DNA from 2 places in the Desulforhabdus amnigena genome. Region 2 is predicted to be linked to the other one. Evidence: riboswitches for the same ligand, from Rfam matches in the RefSeq annotation. Region 2 holds a riboswitch; the other holds the start of a gene.

Region 1 (6,175 bases), 630 kb from region 2:
AGATCAGGTGAAGTGTATTCGGATTTCTCTTCCCCCTACCCGAAAAGGAGATGGACTCATGAACGATTATGATCGTCTGAAGCAGAACCTGCTTACAGCTCTGGAAATCCTGAAACCGCTGGTCCATGAGGAGCACCGGCAAGCTCTCGCCGAGGTCGGTGCAAAACTGAAAGAGGAAGTCTTCAATCTGGTCATCCTGGGCCAGTTCAAGCGAGGCAAATCCACCTTCATCAACGCCCTCCTGGGAGAAGATCTGCTCCCGACAGCCATCGTGCCCCTGACTTCGGTCGTGACGATCATCCAATACGGGCCAGAGGTACAAGTGCGCGTTCGATTTTTAAACGGAAGTGAAGAGGAGATACCCCTCTCCAAACTTCCGGACTACATCACCGAGCGGGGAAATCCCAAAAACCGGAAAAACGTGCATGAGGTCACCATTTTTCACCCTTCGCCCTATCTCCAAGGCGGAGTGCGCATCATCGACACCCCCGGCGTCGGCTCCGTCTATCGCCACAACACTGATGTAGCCTATCGTTATCTTCCTTATGTTGATGCGGGGATTTTCATCATCTCCGTCGACCCGCCCCTTTCGGAAAGTGAACACCTGTTTCTCAAGGATATCCGGGATTATGTAGATAAGATCTTTTTCGTCGTGAACAAGATCGATCAGGTGTGCGACGAGGATCGTAAGGAATCCATGGAGTTCACTCGAGAGATCCTATGCATGGACCTGAACCGCAAGGACGTGACGCTGTATCCCCTTTCCGCACGATGTGCCCTCGAGGCCAAGACCGGCAGCGATGCAGCCAAACTCGAACAAAGTCTGCTCCCAGGCTTCGAAGAACAACTGCGATCTTTCCTGTTGCACGAGAAGGGTCTGGTTCTGCTGCAGTCGACCACGCAAAATCTCCTTCGGCTCGTATCCGGCGAAACTGTTGCTCTGCAGCTGGAGCAGGAGGCCGTCAAGCTCCCGGTTCAGGAGCTGACCGGCAAGATTGCACGCTTTGAAGAAGAAATACGGGGTATCACCAGGGACAAAGAGCACCATAGCTATCTGCTGCGCGGGCACATGGGAAAGATCACGACAATACTGGACGATGAAATCCGATCATTCAAACAAGCAAATCTTCCCATCCTTCATGAAGCTCTTGAGCAGGAATACGCCCGCAAACTGCAGCAAGGGGGACGCCTGCGCGAGGAACTGGAGCAGTTCGTCTTCGACAAAATTCGAGAGGCTTTCGAACCGTGGCGGCTTCACATCACGGAGTTGATCGCTTCCACTTTGGCTGATGCGCATCAGGATCTCGCTACCAGGACCAATGAGGTGATCGAGCGCATAATGGAACTCACGAGCAGCATTTTTCAATTGCCCCTCAAGCCCTTCACCGCAGTAGAACCCCTCAGCAGCAAGAGCCGTTTCTACTTTCTCCTGAAGGACGACCCTGTGGGGCTGGAACTCATCCAGCTCGCGGTCACGAGTTCTCTTCCCCAATTCATCGTCAAAAAAATGATCCTCAACAACATGAAGACGGCGATTACACAACTCGTCGATCGCCACTGCGGCCGCGTACGTTACGATCTCCTCCAGCGACTGCAAAAGACAGCCGCCGATTTCCAGAAAGCCCTCACCGAGCGCATCGATCAGACCCTGGACGGCATTCGTGGAGCACTCGCGAAGGCGCTCGCCATGAAGCAGCGGAGTGAATCCGATGTGCAGCAAAACCTCGGTGCACTGGACCTGAAACTGCAGTCCATTTCCGACATTCAGTCTCAACTTCTCCAATGGAGCCAGGATCTGTCTCTTTTGGATGCAGCAAGGTAGAAATGAAACAGGAACTCATCAAGATTCTTTTGATCATGCTTGGCGGCAGCCTCGGAGCCACTTGCCGTTATGGGACCTCTTTGCTCGCGGCACGGCTTTTCGGCACCCGGTTCGCCTGGGGCACGCTTATCGTGAACCTGGTCGGGTGCTTTCTCATCGGCTTTGCCTTCAGTCTGGCGGATCGGACTCGCTGGATGGGGACGCTCCCTCGCCTGTTTTTTGTGACGGGTTTTCTGGGAGCCCTCACCACTTTTTCAACCTTTGCCCTGGAGAGCACGAACTTCTTGCGCGCGGCATCTCACTGGTTGACATTGGCAAATTTTCTCGCCAACAATCTGGTGGGAATGGTCCTGGTTTTGCTGGGAATGTGGATTGGGCGCTTGATCTAAGAGGAACTACGACATGCTGGAATACAAGGCCATCGAAATTTTCACAAGTGAGGAAGTCCGCTGGCAGGGCAAACCGTTGAGCGAGGCTATCATTCAGTTCGTTTCGGGTTTGAAGATCGCGGCGCGCTGCATGGTGACCCGCGGAACGGACGGTTGCTACGAAAGTGGTGAAATCGCCACCAGGAAACTGGAGGTGCTCTCATACAATATGCCGGTTCGAATCCATGTCATCCTGCCCGCCGGCGAACTGGAGCGCGTCCTCCCGGATATCGATAAGATGGTCACGGATGGCATTGTGGTAGTGCACCACCTGGATGTGGTCAGTCACAAAATCCGCACTCGCCTCATTCCCCAACAGGTCAAGGTACGGGACGTGATGACGGCCAACCCCAGGACCGTCACGCCATCGACACCTTTGGATGAAGTGGTCCGGCTGCTACTCTCGTCCATCTTCACCGGGCTTCCGGTCGTGGACCAGGCCAACCGCCCTGTTGGGGTCATTTCGCAAGGGAATCTCATCTATCGTGCCGGTATGCCCTTGAGGCTCTGCTTGCTCGCAGAATCCGACCAGAACCGGCTGGAGGAGTTTCTCAGCTCCATCTCTTCCAAGACCGCCGCGGAAATCATGACCAGTCCCGCCGTATGCATCGAAGAAGACCGCCAACTGACGGAAGCCGTCAATCTGATGCTTCAAAAAGGGTTGAAACGCCTCCCTGTGGTTGATGCCGGCGGGAAATTGGTGGGGATACTCTCACGCATGGACCTTTTCCGGACCATCATGAAGGAATCGCCCGACTGGCAAACGTTCAGAAACCTGAACATCCAGATCGAAAATCTGCATTCCGTCTCCGACATCATGCGCAGAGACATTCATACGGTCACCCCCGACACGGCTATCGATGAGGTCATCCGGATCATCGATTCCAACGATATCCAGAGGGTGGCCGTAGTGGACGAGAAAGGACGCTACCTGGGCCTTATTTCCGACGAGGACCTGCTTATGGCATTCAGTGATCAGCGTGCGGGCCTGTGGGATTACGTCGTGAGCAAGATGTCTTTCACCGAGGCGGGTCGAAAGCACAAGGAGTTTCTGGACCACATGAGAGCCAAGACCGCCTCGGAGGTGATGAGCACCCGCCACATCACGGTTCGCGAGGATGCGCCCATTGAAGAAGCCATCCGTATTATGACTGAAAACAACCTCAAGCGTTTACCCGTGCTGGATTCTCAGGGTTTCTACAAAGGGATGGTAAGCCGTGAATCATTGCTGCGAACCGGCTTCACCCAGTGCAAGATTTGAAAGGGTCTTCCAAGTTCTTTCAGGAAGGCAGGAACCAACGATTCAAGAGTTTATACTGCAAACGGCTATAAATTGGACTTTCCGTCGTTTCGACCGAAGGGAGAAATCTTTAAGGTCCCTCACATTCGCTCGGGATGACAAAAGCCAAATTCAAACCGTTTGCAGTATACATACGTTCTCTTGATGGATTCGTAAAAAGTCGTTACCCCGTTGAAAACCGGGGACAATAGTTTTGTAAGCCACCCAAAACACTGAGTTCCGACTTCCACCGGAATGATGAAATAACGCCTTGCGGGACTTTCTACAAAACCATCATTCTTTGTATGCGAGATCATCCGCCATGGAATTTGAAGAGTTGGCTGGCACCCGCTTTTTGAGAAAAATCTCCAAATCCGGGTAGAAAACCTCGACGACCAGCATAGGGATTGGTTCAACCCTTGCGGATCAATCACCGCATCAACCGACGACCTCCCAGTTCGTCTCGAACGTGGTATCATGAAGAGTATAGACATATCCGAGCATTTTTCCCGCTCCCGGCAGAACACCTTCCTTGATCCTCCAGTAGGACAGATAAATCGCCGGCAGCATGCGAGGTTTTCCGGTCTCCGGATCATCCGAGGTGGGCTGCCACACTTCACGTTTCTCCATGACCCGCCAGAGAGTCCCGTATTTCTTACTTCGGACCGTCTGTCCTACCCTTGGCAATCGTTTCTGGGCTATCACATCCTCATGTGTTTCCATCATTGTACTTCCCCCTTTCACAACCCCTGAACAGGCAGGCAGAAGAACAAGAAAGGCCCTCCCTCGTCTTCGCCTGATCGGGCATCATCTCAATAAACCTCAACCGGGCGCCAGCACATTGAAAATAGATACTGCGCAGGGTTTGAACCGGGCTTTTGTCATCCCGAACGAATGTGAGAGACCTTAAGATTTTTCCCTTCGGTCGAAACGACGGAAAGCCCGGTTTATAGCCGTTTACAGTATAAGCTGTTCGAATTTTCCTGATCGTTGAGCAAACAAGCCGATCCTTGAGGATGCAAGGGAGAGCGAGTGGAAGGATGGAACAGAGCACAGGAGCACAGACGCTTTTGCGCGATGAGATCGGCAGAGCAGAAAATAAAAAACTTCTACTCCAAGGGTAGAAGTCATTAGCCCGAATGGCCGGGCAGTTCCGGCAGACTTCATTGCCTTATGGCTGAACATATGAGAGAAATTTCCTCCCGTTATCAAAATGTTTCATCGGGAAGGGTCGAAAAGTCAAGCTAAAATTGCTCAGTGCAATAAAGTGATGCCGGCGAGTCATCTTTTTCGCAAGATGTTCAGAACCAGATCGAGATGGGCTTCGATTTCAGCCCCCCTGGGGGCCCAGTACTCGGCAAAGCCGGGGACGGCGTCCCCGTACCCCTTTAGATGTTTGCTGTCGATTTCCGATAGCGTGGCCCATAAGCTCGAGCAATGGCTCCAGATGGACTGGGTGACACTCTCTACATGCTCTTGGAGACCGAAGGCGCTTTTGAGTTCACTGAGCAATTCCCGAATTTCAACCACTTGGGCAAGCAACGCCTCGCACTGGGAGCTGCTGAGGTCGTTGCTTTCGAAATAAAGAACCGAACGCCTCTGCCGTCCTTTTGCCCACTCTTCGAATTCGCAAACCACCCGATCCAGATGAGTGAGAGTCGTCCCTATGGTACGCTTGTACTTGGAGCTGAGCTCGAAGACGTGTTTTTTCTCCATATGCGATGTCTCCAAAGGGCGGGGTGAATTCAATTCGTCGATTTTTCCGAAGCGGGCTGGATGAAAGCACCTCCAAAGAGTTCAAAGACCGCCCACAAGCACTGTCCCCCCCCTCAACCGCCCAAAGGATTCCCGAACACCGCGCTCTTTCCCAGCTCATCTTCAATCTCGAGGAGGCGATTGTACTTGGCGATCCGTTCACTCCGGCAAACCGAGCCCGTCTTGAGCTGCCCGCCGCCCATGGCCACGGCAAAGTCGGCAATGAAGGGGTCTTCGGTCTCACCCGAACGGTGGGAGATCACAAAACCCCACCCGGCCTTGCGGCAGAGTTGGATCGCTTCGATGGTTTCCGTTACGGTACCGATCTGGTTGAGCTTGATGAGCACGGCATTGCTCGTCTTTTCCCGAATGCCGCGCTGGATGAACTGGGTATTGGTAACGAAGATGTCGTCTCCGACGATCTGGATTTTATCGCCCAAAATGGCGGTCTGTTCGCGGAAGCCTTCCCAGTCGTTTTCGGCCAGGCCATCCTCCAGGGAAAGAATGGGATATTTGTCCACCCAGGATTGGTAGAGCTCTGTCATCTGAGAACTGGTCTTCCTCCCCTGGCCGGATTTGCTCAAATGATAGTTTCCATCCTCGAAGAAGGAACTTGCCGCCGGATCGAGGGCTATGGCCAAGTCTTTACCTGGCAGATAACCTGCGGCTTCCATCGCCTCCAAGATGACTTCACAGGCCTCTTCGTTGCTCTTGAGATTGGGAGCGAAGCCGCCTTCGTCGCCGACGCTCGTGCCGTATCCTTTTTTCCCGAGGATGCTCTTCAGGGCGTGAAAAGTTTCGGCACAGTAGCGCAGGGCTTCAGCAAAAGTCGGGGCGCCGACGGGCATCACCATGAATTCCTGAAAATCGACACTGTTGTCCGCATGTTTG
Region 2 (10,139 bases):
CTCGTGCCGGGTCATCGCACCACAATCACCGTGCAGTGGGCATAACTTATAACCCGTTTCGCCACAGATCCGAGCAACCACCTTTGCAAAAGGCTTTCTCCGCGATGGCCCATCACGATGGCATCCGCATTTTCCTCGTTGGCCAGATGCACGATCTGTTCGGCCGGATGCCCCACCTTTACCAGAAAGGTTGCATCAACGCCTGCGGACTCCGCCAACTCCTTGAGACACTTGAAATGTCCCTCGAAGTACTCGGTAGCACTCTCGAGCACCGCTTCGAACTCCACAGTAATGGGGGGTTCGGGCGGATGGGCCACGGAGAGCACCATCATTTTGGCAGAAAATTTGGATGCTATATCGAGAGCAAGCTTATAGGCCTTTTCCGATTGTTTGGAACCGTCATAGGCGACAATCAATTTACTGAACATAGGATTCATCTCCTTTCTCTACGGTTCAATTTCCTTTTTCATTATTGGTTTTGGTGGGCTTTCTTTTTAGCACGGGCAGAATCTTCTTGCCTCCTTCCGCCCTTCTGGAAGTCTTCTTCACAGATGCCGACGATGCCTCGAGAAGATGTAGGGGCAGGAAGAAGGCATTGGCAATCAAAGTAGGAACCACGGCGCTTCCCACCACAGTGGCAACGAGATAGGAATATTGTGAGGTATCGATGATCCCATGAGAAAGTCCGAAAAGGGCTGAGATGCTCCCAAAGGTAAGACCGGTGGACATGAGGAGCGTCGTGTACATCCCCTCTTTACCTGCACCGTTGAAAGCCTTGGTCACCGGATAGACGGCAACGAGCTTGGTTACAATCTTTGTGACGAGGAGGATCAGGAAAATGGCAGGGGCAGCGATGAGAGCAGGAACCGAGACGAAGGAGCCCGCTCGAATAAAGTAGAAGGGGGTGAGCAGTCCGAAGGTGAGGGTCCTGAGTCTCCGTATGAGCATATGGTCTTTGCCCACGGTACCGGCAAGGACCATTCCGATCAAATAAGCGGGAAGAACCGCCTCGCTGTCCGCCCACGATGCGAGAAACCCCATCCCAAAGAGGCAGAGAAGAAGGTACTTTGCTTCGAGCTCGGAAGGCCTTCCGCCATAGCGTTTGAAAAAGCGGGGAGTGAGATAAGGAAGCAAAGTGAACACGACTACGCCCACCCCAGCGAAGATAACCGTTTTCATGGTAAAGGGCGCAAAGATGAGCCCTAGGGCAAGCACCGTTCCAAGATCTGTTATGAAGCAGGCGGCAAGCACGGTTTTCCCATAGATACTGGTGTTTAAACCAAATTCCAGCATGACGGCGTAGACTACGGCAACCGACGTAGTGGAAAGGGCCACACCGGTAAGCCAGCTCGCCTGGGGAGTCCAATGCAAAAGATAATGGGCAACAGCGGCGCACCCGAGGAAGGGAACAACAAAGCTTGCAAGGCCGATCCCTACAGCCTCTTTCCATTTTTCCCTGAAGACGCTCGGATCGAGTTCGGCTCCGGCCAGGAAAGTCAGAATGATCGCACCGGTTCCGGAAAGGAATTTGATCCACGGATCATTGGCTCCCAGAACAGCACCGCCAAGGAGCGCTCCGATCACCAATTGGGCGACTGTTCCCACTACAATTTCGGAAAGGGCGGTTGCGATCCCGAACCAGATGGAAAGCAGTGTCGCAATGAGGGCCAATCCCAGCCAAAGTGTTGCCAACAGCCATGTTTCAGTCATCGTGGCAATCCTTTCCTGCAAGGGTTCAATTCTTCCGGTGTTACTCTTGAAGTAAGGATATCCGAAAAAGTGATGCTCATAAAAAAAAGCTCCTCCAGGCCTTAGCCAAGTAGGAGCTTTCGTTTGATAGTGAAAAACTCCCACCAGGCGTCCAAAAATTGGTTGGCTTGGTAGGAGTCATCAGCCAGGATCGGCGATTAGCGGGGTGGACTCCATCACCACTGTCTGCAATGCCTTAAAACATTAAGGCACCAAGATTATTAACATAAGGGGAATGCCGGATCAAGCCTCTTTTCCAGAAATCCCCGCACTTTTTCGCAACAGGTAGTATTCATTTTAGGGAGTGAGTCGCTCTTGCAATCTCCATTCACTACGGAGGCACAGAGATCACGGAAGAATCCCTTAGGAATTCCAAAATGTTCTCCGTGCCCTCCGTGTCTCCGTGGTGAATAACAAGATATGAAAATCCGCCAATTCTTTTAGGGAATCACTTTGACGGGTTAAAGGCTTTCGCCCGGCAACCTCAGACATTGAGCGATACAGTTATAAATTCTATTTATTCAAAGCGCTCATGATCCCTTTCACCGCGGCAGGAATGTCGGCAGGGAGGAGAACGATCTTCGAGTTCTGCGATGTGGAAAGGTTTTTGACCGCCTCGATATACCTTTCACCCAGGAGGAACATGACGGGCAGGTCATTTTCCTGGACGGCTTCCGTGATTTTCCTGATGGCGATCTGGCTTGCTTCAGCCAGAACGACCTTTGCCTGGGCATCGCGCTTGGAGGCTTCGAGGCGGCCTTCCGCTTCGAGGATGGCAGCAGCTTTTTCACCGTCCGCCCGCGTCACGGTCGCCCTTCGCTGCCTTTCGGCGGCCGCCTGCTCTTCCATGGCCCTCTGCATGGTTTCAGAAGGATTGATGTCCTGGATTTCCACCGTTTTGAGAGTGATTCCCCAATCGGCGATATCGTCGGAGATGGCCGTCTTCAGCCGTGCCTTGATCATGTCCCTCGAAGAAAGAGCGTCATCCAGGTCCATTTCGCCCACAATGGAACGCAAAGAGGTCTGCACCAGGTTTTGAATGGCAAACCGGTAGTCCTCGACCCCATACACGGCTTTTTCCGGGGAAACGATATTGATGTAGGCCACCGCGTTGACTATGATGACGGCATTGTCCTTGGTGATGACCTCCTGCGAGGGGATATCCAGGACGATGTCTTTTGTGGTCACCTTATAGGCGACCGTATCGATGTAGGGCACAACGACATTGAGGCCCGGTCCGAGGGTCTTGTGATACTTCCCCAGCCGTTGCACAACCTGCTTGCTGCCCTGAGGCACGATTCTCACCCCCAGAGCGATGGTCACCAAAACCAGAATAAAGAAAACCCCTGCAACAACCAATCCCGCCATAGCCTTCTCCTCCTCTCCAGATTTTTTAGATGCTTCAGATGATTACGCGGATTCCTTCCTCTCGACAATGAGTGTGTTGCCGGAAAAATCCCTGACAACAACCCGCTCCCCCAGACTCACTTTGCTTTCACAGATAAAAGGCCATTCATCGTCTCCCAAAATGGGCGTGGTGAAACGAACGATGCCCCGCTTTCCTTCTTCTGGGACCTTGATGACCTGTCCGACTTCCCCCAGAACGGCTTCCCTGGAAATACCTGCCTTGGTGCGGTCGGCCATCAGAGGTCTGAAGAATTTGAACCAAAGGAACGTGAACAGGCTGGAAGCGACAGCCCAGATGAACAGCTGCCAGCTCAGAGCAAGATCCGGGATCAACCAGAGCACCCCGCTGAGAAGAATAGCTCCCAGTCCAAACCAAAAAATGGTAAAGCTCGGGATGAACAATTCGGCGATCACAAGGACCATTCCAAAGACAAGCCAGTGCCAGTAAAGCAGTTTGAAATCCATGCAGGCTTCTTCTCCCTTCACGGTGCGATTTCTATCATGCTGCTCGTTTTTCATGCCCTCACAAAAGAAAATATCCCATCCTGTCGGCTATGACGCCCCTTTTCTTTATATGAAAAAAGGCTCATGGTTCATAGCTCATGGCTCATAGTAATAACATCGCTTTTCAAAAGCGTTTCCCACTTTCCCTATTGCATTGCATTCCTTTGCGTTTTTTCATTTTTCGTTGCGACCGCTCCGTTCATGGAGGGTAATGGAGAAGATGGATGAAAATGTTTATACTGAAAGCCTCATGTTTTGATCGTTTTTTGAAAGGAAATCTATTGAAAACTGTAACAGCCGCTATTTTGATTCGAGAAGGCCGTATTCTCATTGCCCGACGCAGGGCCGGAACCCACCAGGAATTCAAGTGGGAATTTCCGGGGGGAAAGGTCGAGGTGGGGGAAACCCCTGAAGAATGTCTGAAGCGGGAAATCAAGGAAGAACTTCAAATTGAAGTCCGTATCGGTGCTTTTCTCTGGGAAAGTATTTACCATTACTCTCAAGATTCCATAAGGTTGCTTGCCTATGAGACTTTTTGGGAAAGCGGTGAAATGGTCCCAACCGTTCATGAAGCTATCGAATGGGTTTCCGTGGAGGATATGAAGGATTATGATTTTGCCCCCGCAGACATCCCCTTCGTCAGGAAGCTGATCGAAAGAAAAACCGAGTCAAACGGGGAATGCTTAAAAAAGGAGTCAAAATTGAAACCCATTTATTTGGATTATAACGCAACCACTCCCATTGATCCGCAAGTCGCCGGAGCCATGCTGCCTTTTATCCATGAGCACTTCGGGAACCCATCCAGCAGCCACGTCTTTGGAACCAAAGCCAAATCCGCTGTCGAGAGAGCACGAAAACAGATTGCAGAAGTGCTCCACTGCACCCCGGATGAATTCATTTTCACCAGCGGCGGATCGGAATCCAACAATTACGCCATAAAGGGCGTTGCGCGCGCCTATCTGGGCAAAGGCAATCACATCATAACGTCATCCGTGGAACATCCTGCTGTAACAGAAGTTTGCCGCTACCTGGAAGGATTGGGTTACGAGGTGACTTATCTGCCCGTCGACTCCTACGGCCGGGTAAACCTGCAAGAACTCGAAGAAGCCATCACACCCAAAACCATTCTGATCACCGTCATGCATGCCAACAACGAAGTGGGCACCATTGAACCCATCAGGGAAATCAGCCTCATTGCCCATCGGCACGGAATCCTGGTCCACACGGATGCCGCTCAGTCCATAGGCAAAATCCCGGTTCATGTGGATGACCTGGGAGTGGATCTCCTTTCAGTGGCAGGACATAAGCTCTATGCTCCCAAAGGAATTGGAGGATTGTTCATTCGATCGGGCGTTCGACTTGAAAAACTGATTCATGGTGCAAATCACGAAAGGAACATGCGGGCAGGTACGGAAAATGTCATAGAAATTGTGGGATTGGGAGAAGCCTTTCAGATGGTCGGCGAGAATTCTCAAAGCTATCGGGAACACTTGCAAAAAATGCGAGATCTGCTGGAAACCCGTTTGAAGGGCGAATTTGCCGACATCAGAATCAACGGCCATCCGGAAATGAGACTGCCCAACACTTCCAGTGTCAGCTTCAAGGGAGTTGGAGCCAACGTTATTCTTGCCGGGATGCGGAACGTTGCCGCTTCCGCCGGTGCAGCATGCCATAGTGAAGGAGTGCAGGTATCGAGCGTACTCAAAGCGATGGGCATCCCTCTGGAATATGCAATGGGGACCATCCGGTTTTCGGTGGGGCGTTTCACTACGGCAGAAGAAATCGATCGCGCAATGGAGGATATCTCTTCCGCCGTACGGGATTGCGCGAGACAAGCGTAGTCCGGTTGAAACGGACGGCAGGAATTGCAAGTCGCATCTTCCGAGCGAAACCCAACGAGAAGAAAGCTTTCATCTTGGGTTTCGCTCGGCAATCTCCGGTCAACAATGAGTCGGGCCCAACCACCGAATCCAGCCTACCCTTCACACCATATAAATGGCCACGCAATGAATGAAGGCCATCCGGATTCAACGACTCCGATGCGAATCACCTTACTTTTGGAGCTGATCGACCACTACTCCACCAACAGCCCCGGCAGCAGCCCCGGCTACGGCGCCCACAGCGAGAGAACCGCCCACAATGGCCGCAGCCCCAACGCCGGCCGCCGTCCCAATGGCGCTGCCGCTCAATATGCGTTGTTCAGTCCGTGACATTCCGGCACAACCAAAAAGAGAGAAGACCAAAACCAGAACCACCAGAATCCTACAGGACTTCATCCTAGATACCCCCCTTCAGCAGATCTTCCTGGATTGTTATTTTCGCAGGAGAACAGTCTCAACCCATCACTCCCCTACGAGAGGAGCCGTACGTCAGCAGATAACACGGATTACTCCCAAAAGCGCTTCAGGTCAAATGAATCTATTCGCTTGATCGGCAAGAATCATTGTCTCTGTCACCCTGACGACCGCTGTTGCCATGAGCTATGAACCTTTTCCCCTATAAACCTCTTGACTCATGAGTTATCATTATCAATGGAAAGAAAACTCTTTCCTCCTCGGGGGGAGTCAGGTTTCCCCCTCCTCCTTCCTGACTCCCCCCCTTCTTCAATTTTGCTTTTTTCGCGTCATGACTGCCCTCCCAGTAAAGCCTGAATTCAGGCGCATCATAAATTCATCGTTCAAACAGCGATAATGTTCATGTGTGACTTGACAAAATGATGCGACATTACTAGGTTAGTTTAGCACTCATCTTCAAGGAGTGCTAATTTATCTATTGAATGGAGAGTCGCTCGTGACCGAACTTACAAAACGTGACCAACAGGTGCTGGAAGCTGTCATTACCGACCACATTCAGAGTGGAGAGCCGGTAGGATCGCGGACCATATCCAAGCGCTACGGGCTGAAGGTGAGTTCGGCGACCATCCGGAATGTCATGGCAGATTTGGAGGAGATGGGCTTCCTTCAGCAACCTCATACTTCTGCCGGGCGCGTGCCCACGGAAAAAGGCCTTAGATTTTATCTCGACTCCATAATGAAATTTAAGGAAATGGAGGAAGAGGAACGCCGCCTCATTCGTCAAGCTTTGCAGGAAACACAAAAGGATATGAAGGCACTGCTACAGCGGACCTCTCGAATACTTTCCAGGTTCTGCAAACAGGCGGGCGTTGTTTTGTGGCCAAAGATTTCGCTGACGCGGTTGAAGCAAATAGAATTCATTCGGTTGAGACCCCACCAGATCATGGCTATCCTTATCTCGAAATCCGGGCTGGTGCATCATGCGGTTCTGGACTGGGAAGAGGATATTACCCAGGATGAGCTGGATAAGTATGGGCGTTATCTGAATGAACTCCTCGAGGATATCCCTTTGGGAGAAGCCAAAGAGCGCATTCTGAACGAGATGCGGAAAGAGAAAGTACTCTTCGATCAGCTTTACTCGCGTGCGCTGAAGATTTCCCGGCACTTTTTCCAATCCGCACTGGAGAAAAGCGATATCTACATTGAGGGGCAGACCAATTTGCTCAATAACCCCGAGTTCAGCGATGTGGAGCGAATGCGTCGTCTTTTCGAAGCTTTCGAGGATAAATCCAGGATCATACGGCTTCTGGATAAAACGCTGAAAGTTTCTCAGGGGGTTCAGATTATTTTGGGCCAGGAGAGCGAGCTTCAGGAACTCCAGGAGATCAGTTTGATCTCCTCTCCGTATCGGCGGGGAGATACCCTTTTGGGAGTTCTGGGCGTTATTGGGCCGGTGAGAATGGACTATTCAAGGATTATCCCCGTGGTTGAATTTACAGCCAGCCTTCTGAGCCAGCTTATGGAAGAACCTGAAGGCTATTAGTTTTTTATGATCTTGCGGGATGGGGAACCTTGTTATAAAGCATGTTCATGCTTAAAAAAGGCTAAATTGTCCGCAGGGAGGTTACCGATATATGGCCGATGAAGAAAAACAGGAAGAGCGCAGCAACGAGGAAGCGGAACCGTCAGAGGAAGCTGTAGGTGAAACTCCCATTGAGGAAGAGAGCCTGGAAGAGTTGCTGGCAAAAAAGAACGAGGAACTCAAAGAGCTTCAGGACCGCTTGTTGCGCATGGCTGCGGAAAATGAGAATACGCGCAAGAGGCTGGAGCGTGAAAAATCCGACGGAATTTGTTTTGCCAATGAAAATCTCATCCGTGAACTGCTTCCAGTGATAGACAACCTGGAACGGGCGGTTCAACATGGGGAGAACGACTCGGATTTGGAGGGCCTCTTGGAAGGGGTCCGCATGACTCTGAAGGCTTTCGCCGAAACACTGAGCAAATTCGGGTGTAATTCCTTTGAATCGGTCGGCAAACCCTTCGATCCCAATTATCACGAAGCCGTCATGCAACAGGAAAATGAGGAATACCCGGAAAATACTGTATTACAAGAGTTTCGCAAAGGTTACACTTTGAACGATCGTCTCCTCCGTGCCGCTATGGTCGTAGTTTCCAAGGCTTCCTCATCTTCATGAGGAGGATGCGATACAGAAGGCGGTCATTCACATTCATTCAATGACACGATGTCATTTGGCAGTAAAAGTATCATTCACGATATTTTGTTTTAAGAGATAAGATTTTTTCCGCTTCGGTTTGTTGAAGACCGAAGGCAAAACCAATTTGAATCGTTTGGAATCTGAATTCATAAAATAAAGGGAGGCTATTTGGATGAGCAAGATCATAGGCATTGACCTTGGAACCACAAACTCCGTGGTTGCCATCATGGAAGGGAAAGACCCCAAAGTGCTGCCCAATTCGGAAGGAGGGCGCACCACTCCTTCGATGGTAGCTTTTACCGAAAGTGGAGAACGCCTGGTTGGGCAGGTTGCAAAACGGCAGGCCATCACCAATCCGGAAAATACGATATTCGCGGTAAAGCGTCTGATCGGACGTAAGTACGATTCAAAAGAGATTCAGCAGGATGTGAAAATCCTTCCCTATAAGATCGTCAAAGCAGCCAACGGTGATGCTCACCTGCGGATTCGCGGGCGAGACTACAGCCCTACGGAGATATCCGCTTTCATCCTGATGAAAATGAAGCAGACCGCGGAAGATTACCTGGGCGAAAAGGTGACGGACGCAGTCATCACGGTGCCTGCATATTTCAATGATAGCCAGCGCCAGGCTACCAAGGACGCGGGCAAAATTGCGGGACTCAATGTACTGCGCATCATCAACGAACCTACCGCTGCTTCCCTGGCCTACGGCCTGGACAAGAAAAAAGATGAGAAGATCGCCGTATTCGATTTGGGGGGTGGAACGTATGACATCTCTATCCTGGAAATCGGCGAAGGTGTTTTTGAGGTCAAGTCGACCAACGGCGACACGCACCTGGGCGGTGAAGACTTTGATCAGAGGGTCATAGACTGGCTGGCAGACGAGTTCAAGAAAGACTATGGGATTGATCTGCGTAACGACAAGATGGCTCTGCAGCGGCTGAAAGAGGCTGCAGAAAAAGCCAAGATAGAACTCTCTTCCACCATGGAAACGGAAATCAATCTCCCCTTCATCACTGCGGACGCTTCGGGCCCCAAACACATGAATATCAAGCTCAGTCGAGCCAAGTTCGAATCCCTCGTAGAAGAACTCGTCGATCGAGTCGTTCCCCCCATGGAACAAGCTCTGCGCGATGCAGGTCTCAGCCGTTCCGACATCGACGAAGTCATTCTCGTGGGCGGTATGACCCGTATGCCCCGTGTTCAGCAGAAGGTTCAGGAATTTTTTGGAAAAGAACCTCACAAGGGAGTGAATCCCGACGAAGTGGTGGCTGTTGGCGCCGCGATTCAGGCCGGAGTGCTCAAAGGGGATGTCAAAGACGTACTCTTGCTGGACGTAACCCCTCTTTCTCTTGGCATTGAGACTCTCGGCGGAGTCATGACCAAGTTGATCGAGCGGAATACAACGATTCCCACTCGAAAGAGTCAGATCTTTTCGACTGCAGCCGACAACCAGACGGCCGTTTCGATCCATGTGCTCCAGGGCGAACGGGAGATGGCTGCAAACAATAAGACATTGGGGAGATTCGAGCTGGTGGGCATTCCACCTGCGCCGCGCGGAATCCCCCAGATCGAGGTGACCTTTGACATCGATGCCAACGGTATCGTGCATGTCTCCGCCAAGGATATGGCCACGCTGAAAGAACAATCCATTCAAATCACGGCATCCAGCGGTCTCAGCGATGAAGAGATCAAAAACCTGGTGAAAGAAGCCGAAATACATGCCGCTGAAGACAAGAAAAAGCGTGAACTGATTGAAGCGAGGAATCAGGCGGACTCCCTCATCTACAGCACAGAAAAGACCATGCGGGACATGGGAGATAAAGTCGATGCAAAAACACGCCAGGACATCGAATCTCAAATAGAGAGACTCAAAAAGGCGATGGAAGGCGAAGACCGCGACGCCATTCAGCGAGAAGTGGATCAACTGATGCAGATTTCTCATAAGGTTGCGGAAGAGGCATATAAG

Evidence for each region. A riboswitch is a leader RNA that binds a small molecule or an ion and turns the genes downstream of it on or off. The one in region 2 is predicted to bind fluoride.
Region 1: linked by a shared signal. The riboswitch ahead of QMG16_RS14870 (hypothetical protein) and the one ahead of QMG16_RS17745 (cation:proton antiporter) in region 2 are both predicted to bind fluoride.

Annotation. Positions count from the first base shown of each region.
Region 1 covers NZ_BSDR01000001.1:3,499,337-3,505,511, reverse strand. Annotated here, with positions in the region: gene QMG16_RS14885 (dynamin family protein) at 59-1,822, shown strand; gene crcB (fluoride efflux transporter CrcB) at 1,825-2,211, shown strand; gene QMG16_RS14875 (DUF190 domain-containing protein) at 2,225-3,511, shown strand; gene QMG16_RS14870 (hypothetical protein) at 3,968-4,255, opposite strand; fluoride riboswitch at 4,644-4,709, opposite strand; gene QMG16_RS14865 (hypothetical protein) at 4,811-5,245, opposite strand; gene eno (phosphopyruvate hydratase) at 5,359-6,175, opposite strand, start outside.
Region 2 covers NZ_BSDR01000001.1:4,131,746-4,141,884, reverse strand. Annotated here, with positions in the region: gene QMG16_RS17750 (universal stress protein) at 12-428, opposite strand; gene QMG16_RS17745 (cation:proton antiporter) at 454-1,710, opposite strand; fluoride riboswitch at 1,875-1,939, opposite strand; gene QMG16_RS17740 (SPFH domain-containing protein) at 2,263-3,117, opposite strand; gene QMG16_RS17735 (NfeD family protein) at 3,160-3,621, opposite strand; gene QMG16_RS17730 (IscS subfamily cysteine desulfurase) at 3,942-5,501, shown strand; gene QMG16_RS17725 (YMGG-like glycine zipper-containing protein) at 5,712-5,936, opposite strand; gene hrcA (heat-inducible transcriptional repressor HrcA) at 6,451-7,497, shown strand; gene grpE (nucleotide exchange factor GrpE) at 7,589-8,149, shown strand; gene dnaK (molecular chaperone DnaK) at 8,343-10,139, shown strand, end outside.